DNA from 2 places in the Gluconacetobacter sp. genome. Region 1 is predicted to be linked to the other one. Evidence: predicted binding sites of a transcription regulator. Region 1 holds the regulator's gene; the other holds the start of a gene.
The links. The regulator HrcA, encoded in region 1, represses chaperone genes, less so after heat shock. The targets are predictions, from matches to a motif close to GTTNGCACTCNCNNNNNGNGAGTGCNAAC.
Positions count from the first base shown of each region.

Region 2: the regulator HrcA is predicted to act here: its motif matches at 2,436-2,464, upstream of ABF821_RS18160 (co-chaperone GroES).

Region 1 is NZ_JBDNXE010000087.1:4,716-9,124, forward strand. Features, by position in the region: gene rdgB (RdgB/HAM1 family non-canonical purine NTP pyrophosphatase) at 1-396, opposite strand, end outside; gene rph (ribonuclease PH) at 393-1,142, opposite strand; gene hrcA (heat-inducible transcriptional repressor HrcA) at 1,328-2,395, shown strand; gene ABF821_RS14620 (aldo/keto reductase) at 2,565-3,452, shown strand; gene ABF821_RS14625 (penicillin-binding protein 1A) at 3,579-4,409, shown strand, end outside.
Region 2 is NZ_JBDNXE010000145.1:3,006-7,414, reverse strand. Features, by position in the region: gene ABF821_RS18170 (LysR substrate-binding domain-containing protein) at 1-269, shown strand, start outside; gene groL (chaperonin GroEL) at 367-2,007, opposite strand; gene ABF821_RS18160 (co-chaperone GroES) at 2,061-2,351, opposite strand; gene ABF821_RS18155 (usg protein) at 2,623-2,883, shown strand; gene ABF821_RS18150 (DUF4169 family protein) at 2,930-3,130, opposite strand; gene ABF821_RS18145 (dienelactone hydrolase family protein) at 3,177-3,845, shown strand; gene ABF821_RS18140 (glycosyltransferase family 25 protein) at 3,902-4,409, opposite strand, start outside.

The DNA of each region.
Region 1 (4,409 bases):
ACAGAGGACGGAGATGAACCAGGCGGACCGGTCCTCGTCGTTGCCGATGGCTTCGTGGATGCGGGCCATGGCGCCGGGGAAATCCTTGTCGGGGCCGGCCCAGCGGGCGGAATAGATCCCTGGCGCGCCGCCGAGGGCGGCGACGCAGAGGCCGGAATCGTCGGCCAGCGCCGGCAGGCCGCTGGCCCTGGCCGCCGCCACGGCCTTCAGCGCCGCGTTGCCGGTGAAGCTGTCGGCGGTTTCCTCGGGTTCGGGCAGGCCGAGCTGGCCGGCGGAGACGATGGTGATGCCATAGCCGTTCAGCAGGGCATCGAATTCCGCCAGCTTGCCCTGGTTGTGGCTGGCCAGGACCAGCCGTGTGCCGGAGGCCAGGCGGGGGGTGCTCGCCCCGCTCACGACGCGTCGCCCCGTGCGGCCAGTGCTTTGTCGACCGCAGCAAGCTGGGCGGCGAACAGATGCGCGGTGCCGCCCTGTGCCAGCCGCATCAGGGCCTCGAACTGCGCCTGCGAGAGCGGGGCCTGTTCGGCCGTGCCCTGGATCTCGACGATGCCGCCGGCCTCGGTGAGGACGAAATTGGCGTCGGCGGCGGCCGTGCTGTCCTCGTCGTAATCGAGGTCGAGCACCGCGCCGGCCCCGGTCAGGCCGCAGGAGATGGCCGCGACCTGTGCCGTCAGCGGCACGCGGGCCAGCACGCGGTTGCGCACCAGCTTCTCCAGCGCCAGCCGCAGGGCGACCCAGGCGCCGGTGATGGAGGCGCAGCGGGTGCCGCCATCGGCGTTCAGCACGTCGCAATCGACGGTGATCGAAATTTCGCCCAGGGCGGTCAGGTCGGTCACGGCGCGCAGCGAGCGGCCGATCAGGCGCTGGATTTCCTGCGTGCGGCCCGACTGCTTGCCCTTCGCGGCCTCGCGCGGGCCGCGCGTGTGGGTGGCGCGGGGCAGCATGCCGTATTCGGCGGTGACCCAGCCCTTGCCCTGGCCGCGCAGGAAGGGCGGTACGCGGGGCTCGACGCTGGCGGCGCACAGCACCTCGGTCCCGCCCATGCGGATCAGGGCCGAACCTTCGGCGTGGCGGGCGAAGCCGGTTTCGATGGAGACGGGGCGCAGCGCGTCGGCGGCGCGGCCCGAGGGGCGGGGGGTCATGGGCAAACGATACTCCGCATCGACAGGCAGGGCATTCCGGGGCGGGCCGCCGAAAACGCGGGCATAGCCCGAGCCGGGGGAGAATGGCCAGCCCGACGCTTGTCATAGCCGGCCGGAGCTTCCAGATTTATAAGGGTCAATTCCGCCGGCTTCCGCCGGCCTCGAACGTGGAGGCTTCAAGCAGGATGAATCCCGGCACCCTGTCTTCCCGTCCGGCCCTGCCACCGGGGCTGGATGCCCGTTCGGCGGCGATCCTGCGCGAGATCGTCGAACAATATGTGGAAACCGGAGAGCCCGTCGGGTCGCGCACGCTGTCGCGGCGCCTGCCGCTGCCGCTCTCGCCGGCGACCATCCGCAACGTGATGGCGGACCTGACCGAGGCCGGGCTGCTGTTTTCGCCCCATGCCTCGGCCGGTCGCCTGCCGACGGAAAAGGGGGTGCGGCTGTTCGTGGACGGGTTGCTGCAATTCGGCAGCCTGAGCGAGGACGAGCGCGAGACCATCACCAACTCGCTGGAAATGCGCGGCCGCTCGTTGCAGGACACGCTGGCCGAGGCATCGTCGATGCTGTCCGGCCTGTCCTCGGCCGCAGGGCTGGTGCTGGCGCCCAAGGGCGACGGGGCGGTGAAGCATATCGAGTTCGTCGCCCTCGGCCCTCGGCGGGCGCTGGTGATCCTGGTCGGCGCGGACGGGCAGGTGGAAAACCGGGTGATCGAGACCCCGATCGGACTGCCGCCCTCGGCGCTGGTCGAAGCGGGGAATTATCTCAACGCCCAGTTGGCCGGGCGCTCGCTGGAGGATCTGCGCACGCATGTCAGCGCGGACATGAGCGCCAATCGCAGCGAACTGCATCATCTGACCGCCGAGATCGTGGCCAGCGGGCTGGCGACCTGGAGCGACGTGGATCGCGGCGGCACGCTGTTCGTCCGCGGGCAGGCACGCCTGCTGGCCGACGTGACGGAGATCGAGCGCCTTTCCACCATCCAGATGCTGTTCGAGCGGCTGGAGGCGCAGGAGACGATGCTGCGCCTGCTGGAACTGGCGCAGGAATCGGATGGCGTGCGGATCTTCATCGGGGCCGAGAGTGGGCTGTTCGGGCTTTCCGGCACCTCGGTGGTGGTGGCCCCGGCACGGACCGACAGCAACCGGATCGTGGGGGCGATCGGGGTGATCGGCCCCACGCGCCTCAATTATGGGCGCATCATCCCGGTGGTGGATTATACTGCCCGCGTCATAGGCAGAATGCTCGGCTGAATCTCGGCCCGGACACACGCGCTGGTGGTGTGTCCGGGTCGGGATTTGGCGGCTCCATAAACGGTCGTCGTGAAAAACCGGACTGCCTTGGTGCCGCCATTTTCCTGCTTTAACTGCCGGGGTCTGGCCTTTGTTTCCGCCCTGGTGCGCATGTTTGAGGAGCGCTTTCATGCCCCGTCCCGATGCAGGCCAGGCCGGCACATTCCTGATTGGCGGCGATCTGCCCGTCGCGCGCCTGGGGTTTGGCGCCATGCGGATTACCGGGCGCGGAATCTGGGGCGATCCGCCCGACTGTGACCGCGCGCTGGACACGCTGCGCCGCGCGGCGGCCTGCGGCGTGACGCTGATCGACACCGCCGACGCCTATGGGCCTTATGTCAGCGAGGATCTGATCCGCGCCGCCCTTCATCCCTATGCCGGGCTGCATATCGCGACCAAGGGCGGGCATACGCGCCATGGGCCGGATATCTGGCGGCCGGTGGGAAACCCGGACTATCTGCGCCAGTGCGTGCTGATGAGCATGCGGCGCCTCGGGGTGGATTGCATCGATTTGTGGCAGTTGCATCGCGTGGGGCCGGATTGCACGCCGGAGACGCAGTTCGAGGTGATCGCCGCGATGCGCGCGGAAGGGCTGATCCGCCATGTCGGCCTCTCGGAAGTGCCCGTGGAGATGATCGAGCGGGCCCGGCGCTTCTTTCCGGTCGCGACGGTGCAGAACCGCTATAACCTGGTCAATCGTGCCTCGGAGGACGTGCTGGATTATTGCGCGGGGCACGGGATCGGCTTCATCCCCTGGGCGCCGCTGGCGGCGGGGTCGCTGGCCCGCGAGGGCGGCGTGCTGGACCGGGTGGCGCGCGATCTGGGGGCCACGCCGGGGCAGGTGGCGCTGGCATGGCTGCTGCGCCGCGCCCCGGTGATGCTGCCGATTCCCGGTACCGGCAGCCCCGAGCATGTCGAGGAGAATGTCGCCGCCGCCGGACTGGTGCTGGATGATGCCGTTTTCACCCGTCTGGAGCAGGAGGGGCGCGCGGAATGGCAGCGTCAGGCGGGTGGTTGACGCACCTTGCGGGGGGCGACGCCGGGGTCCGGGAATGCTAGGAGAGGCGTCCTTGCCCAGCCCCGTTCCCGCCGGTGCCCGTCGTGACGGATCTCGTTTCCTTGCCCTTCGCCCACTGGACCCTGGATGATTTTTCGTAACGGATCAGGCCGTGACGGCCGGCTGCTTGTGACTTCGCGCATTGGCGGTGATGCCGCAGACGGTGGGGCTCCCCGCCCGTCGCGACGCGGTTTCGGCCTGACGGGGCCGGGTGGCGGCCCGCGCCGGCCGCGCTTCCGGCTGGTGCGCAGGCTGCTCGGCGGGGGGGCGGCGGTGCTGCTGCTGGGCTCGCTGGCCGGCGGGATGGTCGCCTGGACCAAATACGAGCAACTGGTGGCCGACCTGCCGACGGTTGACGGGCTGCGCACCTACCAGCCGCCGGTGATGAGCCGGCTTTATTCCGGCGATGACCGGGTGATGGCGGAACTGGCGGCGGAACGGCGTATCTTCGTGCCCTATTCGGCCATTCCGGCACGGGTAAAGAATGCCGTCATCGCGACCGAAGACCAGAAATTCTATACCCATGGCGGCGTCAATCCGTTCGCGATCCTCCGCGCGGGGCTGACCGACCTGACGATGAACAAGGGGCACCGACCGATTGGTGCCTCGACGATCACGCAGCAGGTGGCGCGCATCATGCTGCTGGGCTCGAAACAGACTTTGTCGCTGGAGCGCAAGGCCAAGGAAGCCCTGCTGGCGATCCGTATCGAGCAGACCCTGTCCAAGGACAAGATCCTCGAAATCTACCTGAACGAGATCTATCTGGGCGCGGGCGCCTATGGCGTCGGCGCGGCGGCGCAGACCTATTTCAACAAGCCGCTGGACCAGTTGGACGACGCGCAGGCCGCGTTCCTGGGGGCGTTGCCGAAATCGCCTTCCAACTACAACCCCTACCGTTTCCCGGACGCGGCGCTGGCC
Region 2 (4,409 bases), on a different contig from region 1:
GCATCGACCCCGATACGCTGGATATCGCGCTGGTGCTGCCGTCCAACGAAAGCGTGCGGACCGCCGTCGAGGCCGGCGCCGGCGTTGCCGCCCTGTCCTCCCTGGTCGTCGCCCCCGGCATCCGCGCAGGTATCCTCCATGCGGCGCCCTTCTCGTTCGGCCCAAGGCCCTTCTTCGGGCTCCGCCACAAGGAGCGCTATCGCAGCCGCGCGGCGGAAGCCCTGCTGGCCTTCATCACCGCCCACACGGGCATCGCCCCCGGCCAATAGAACAAAAAAAAGCCGCCCGCGAACGGACGGCTCTTTTCCTGCCGGAAAAAGCGGCTTCCGGTCCGGGCACAAGGCCCGGACCGACAGGCTCGATGGATCAGAAATCCATGTCGCCCATGCCACCCATGCCGCCACCGGGGGCCGGCGGGGCCTTCTTTTCCGGCTTCTCGGCCACCATCGCTTCGGTGGTGATCAGCAGACCGGCAACCGACGCCGCATCCTGCAGCGCGGTACGGACAACCTTGGTCGGGTCGATGATACCGGCCGCGACCAGATCCTTGTAATCGCCGATCTGGGCGTCGAAGCCGAAATTGTAGTCGCTGACTTCCAGCACCTTGCCGGCGATCACCGCACCGTCTTCGCCCGCATTGTGGGCGATCTGGCGCAGCGGAGCCTGCAGGGCCTTGCGGATGATCTCCGCACCGACGCGCTGGTCCTCGTTGTGGAAGTGCAGATGGCTCAGCGCGGTCGACGCACGCGCCAGCGCGGTGCCACCACCCGGAACGATGCCTTCCTCGACGGCGGCGCGGGTCGCATGCAGCGCGTCGTCAACGCGGTCCTTGCGCTCCTTCACCTCGACCTCGGTCGAGCCGCCGACGCGGATGACGGCAACGCCACCAGCCAGCTTCGCCAGACGCTCCTGCAGCTTCTCGCGGTCGTAGTCCGAGGAGGTCTCCTCGATCTGCGCGCGGATCTGGGCGCAACGACCCTTGATGTCGTCGGATGCGCCGGCACCCTCGACGATCGTGGTGTTTTCCTTCTCGATCCGGACCTTCTTCGCGCGGCCCAGCATCGCCAGGGTCACGGTTTCCAGCTTGATGCCCAGATCTTCGCTGATCACCTGGCCACCGGTCAGGATCGCGATGTCTTCCAGCATCGCCTTGCGACGATCGCCGAAGCCCGGCGCCTTGACGGCGGCGATCTTCAGGCCGCCACGCAGCTTGTTGACGACCAGGGTCGCCAGCGCCTCGCCATCGACATCTTCCGCCAGGATCAGCAGCGGACGGCCCGACTGCACGACGCTCTCGAGCAGCGGCAGCATCGGCTGAAGCGACGAGAGCTTCTTCTCGTGGATCAGGATGTAGGGGTTATCCAGATCGGCGATCATCTTTTCCGCATTCGTGATGAAATACGGGGAGATGTAACCGCGATCGAACTGCATGCCCTCGACGACGTCCAGCTCGGTGTGCAGGCCCTTGGCCTCTTCCACCGTGATGACGCCCTCGCTGCCGACCTTCTGCATGGCCTGCGAGATCATCTCGCCGATCTCATGCTCGCCGTTGGCGGAGATCGTGCCGACCTGCGCCGTCTCGGCCGGGGTCGTGATCTTCTTGGTGTTCTTCTTCAGCTCTTCGACGACGGCCACGACGGCCTTGTCGATGCCGCGCTTCAGGTCCATCGGGTTCATGCCGGCGGCCACGGCCTTGGCACCCTCGCGGATGATGGCCTGCGCCAGCACGGTCGCCGTCGTCGTGCCGTCACCGGCCACGTCGTTGGTCTTCGAGGCCACTTCGCGCACCATCTGGGCGCCCATGTTCTCGAACTTGTCGGCCAGCTCGATTTCCTTGGCGACCGACACACCGTCCTTCGTGATGCGCGGCGCGCCGAAGCTCTTGTCGAGCACGACGTTCCGGCCCTTCGGGCCCAGGGTCACCTTCACCGCGTCGGCCAGAATGTCCACGCCCCGCAGCATGCGCTGACGTGCTTCACCGCCGAACTTTACGTCCTTGGCTGCCATTTCAGAATTCTCCTGTAGGAAACTCGTTCATCAGAAAGGAAAGTAGAAGGACCTCAGGCGATCACGCCCATGATGTCGCTTTCCTTCATGATCAGCAGCTCCTCGCCATTGATCTTGACCTCGGTGCCCGACCATTTGCCGAACAGCACCTTGTCGCCCGCCTTCACGTCGAGGGCGACGATCTGTCCCTGCTCGTTCCGCGCGCCGGGGCCGACGGAGATGACTTCGCCTTCCATCGGCTTTTCCTTGGCGGTGTCGGGAATGATGATGCCGCCAGCCGTCTTCTCTTCGCCGGTCAGGCGACGGACGACCACACGGTCATGCAGGGGCCGAAAATTCGTCATTATGGATCGCTCCACGTCTAAAAAAGGTAACGCCCTTGAATAAGCAACGCCACCGGGTTGGCACGCGCGCCAGAGCCGCGTCGCTTTAGCACTCTCCTTGCGAGAGTGCCACGCAAGAGGTAGGAGCCCACCCCCTCCCTGTCAACGCCTTGGCAGCACTTTCTTTCGACGACTGCCAAGTTTTTGGGAACAAAGAATTTTTCTTGAAATCCTCCTGCGGGCTCAAGCAGGCTGGCCTTGCACGCCCAACCGTCGATCCAGCGAGGTGTCCATGTCTCTGCGGCTCCAGCTCAACGACTACCGCCTGACGACCGCCGAAATCCTCTATCGCCTGCCCGATCACCCGACCCTGCTCCAGACCTATATCTGGCAGGAGCTCGACCTGGCGCCGTCCTATCCGCAACTCCGCCGGTTCCTCGATTTCTGGACCCGCTCGCTGGAAGGGCGACTGCACTCGGTCAGGGTGGCGCAGCAGGGTCCGATCTCCCCGCCGGTGCTGCGCCACGCCACGGCATGCCTCACGTTACATTGAACCGCACGACAGTGACCGCACGCCCCTGACGGCCCCCAGGAGTTCATCACCCCTGCCCGTCGCCCTCGGGCTCGGCGGAAAGCTGCGCGCCGTCCAGCGCCCGCCGGGTCCGTTCGGCCTCCTGCCGCTCGCGGTCGCGTTCGGCCAGCGTCCTGCCGTGCAGCGCGCGATTGCGCGCCGCAATGGCGGCCTGCTCCGCGCGGACCTTGCGCTTGCGCGCCTGTCGCAGGTTGACGATCTCGGTCATCCCGTCACTCTACCGGCCCTGATCGGGACAGAAAAGGACCTGCCGCATGGGCCAGACCATCACCCTGACCGCCACCGACGGCCACACGCTCTCCGCTTACACCGCAGGCCCGGCCGATGCCGCCCGCGCGCTGGTCGTGGTGCAGGAGATTTTCGGCGTGAACCACCACATTCGCACCGTCGCCGACTCCTTCGCCGCCGAAGGCTACCGCGTCATCGCCCCCGCCCTGTTCGACCGCGCGGAGCGCGGCGTGGAACTGCCCTACGACCAGGACGGCGTGCGCAAGGGCCTGGACCTGCGCGCCGCGATCCCGCCCGAAGACACGCTGCGCGACATCGCCGCCGCCGCCCACGCACTGGGTCTGCCACCGGCCCATACCGGCATCATCGGCTATTGCTGGGGCGGCACCATCGCCTGGCAGGCCGCCTGCCGCACCAACGTGTTCGGCGCGGCCGTCGGCTGGTATGGCGGCGGCATCGCCGCCGAGCGAACCCTTACGCCCCATTGCCCGGTCGAACTGCATTTCGGCGAGACCGACGCTTCGATCCCGCTCTCCGACATCGCCGCCATCCGCGCCGCCCACCCCGACCTGCCGGTCTACACCTACCCGGATGCCGGGCACGGCTTCGGCTGCCCGGAACGCGCCAGCTTCAACGCTCCGGCGGCCCACCTCGCCCGCACCCGCAGCCTGGCCTTCTTCGCTCAGACGCTTTAATGCACGAAAATCGCAGGATATCGTCCGTCATGTGACATTCGTTCGGATGCCGGCCGCTACCCGACACGGGTCCATCGACGGGTCGAAAGCGGCCGGAGCCAAAGTCCGCCCATCGGCTTTAAAGATCGTCCGCCATGTTTCGCACTCCAGGCGACGCAGGTTTTCGCACTCCACCACCGCCTGATCAGCGAGCGTCGCTGCCGTAGGCACCAACGCATCAGGCCGGCAACCATGGTCTCGCTGCGTCTCAAGGAGCATTCCAGGCGAAACCGCTCGTCGCCGATGGTCGAGGAACTGGCATCGTCACGCAATTCGACCGGCCATGGCTGGACGGCATACATAATGCCGCGCGAATTCCAGTAATGGTCCAGAAAAACGTCCACCGCCTCTACAAACCTGCCGGATGCCGCCAGCAGGGCGCGCGCGCCGGCAGGGGTGAGCCAATAGGCATGGCTACCGCTGCATCCGCTGAGAAGAAGGCGGATTTCGTAACGTTCCGACAGCTCACCAGCGAACAGCGACCGCCGTCGTCGATTTCCGCCCATGCGGATGAAATGCGGCGCA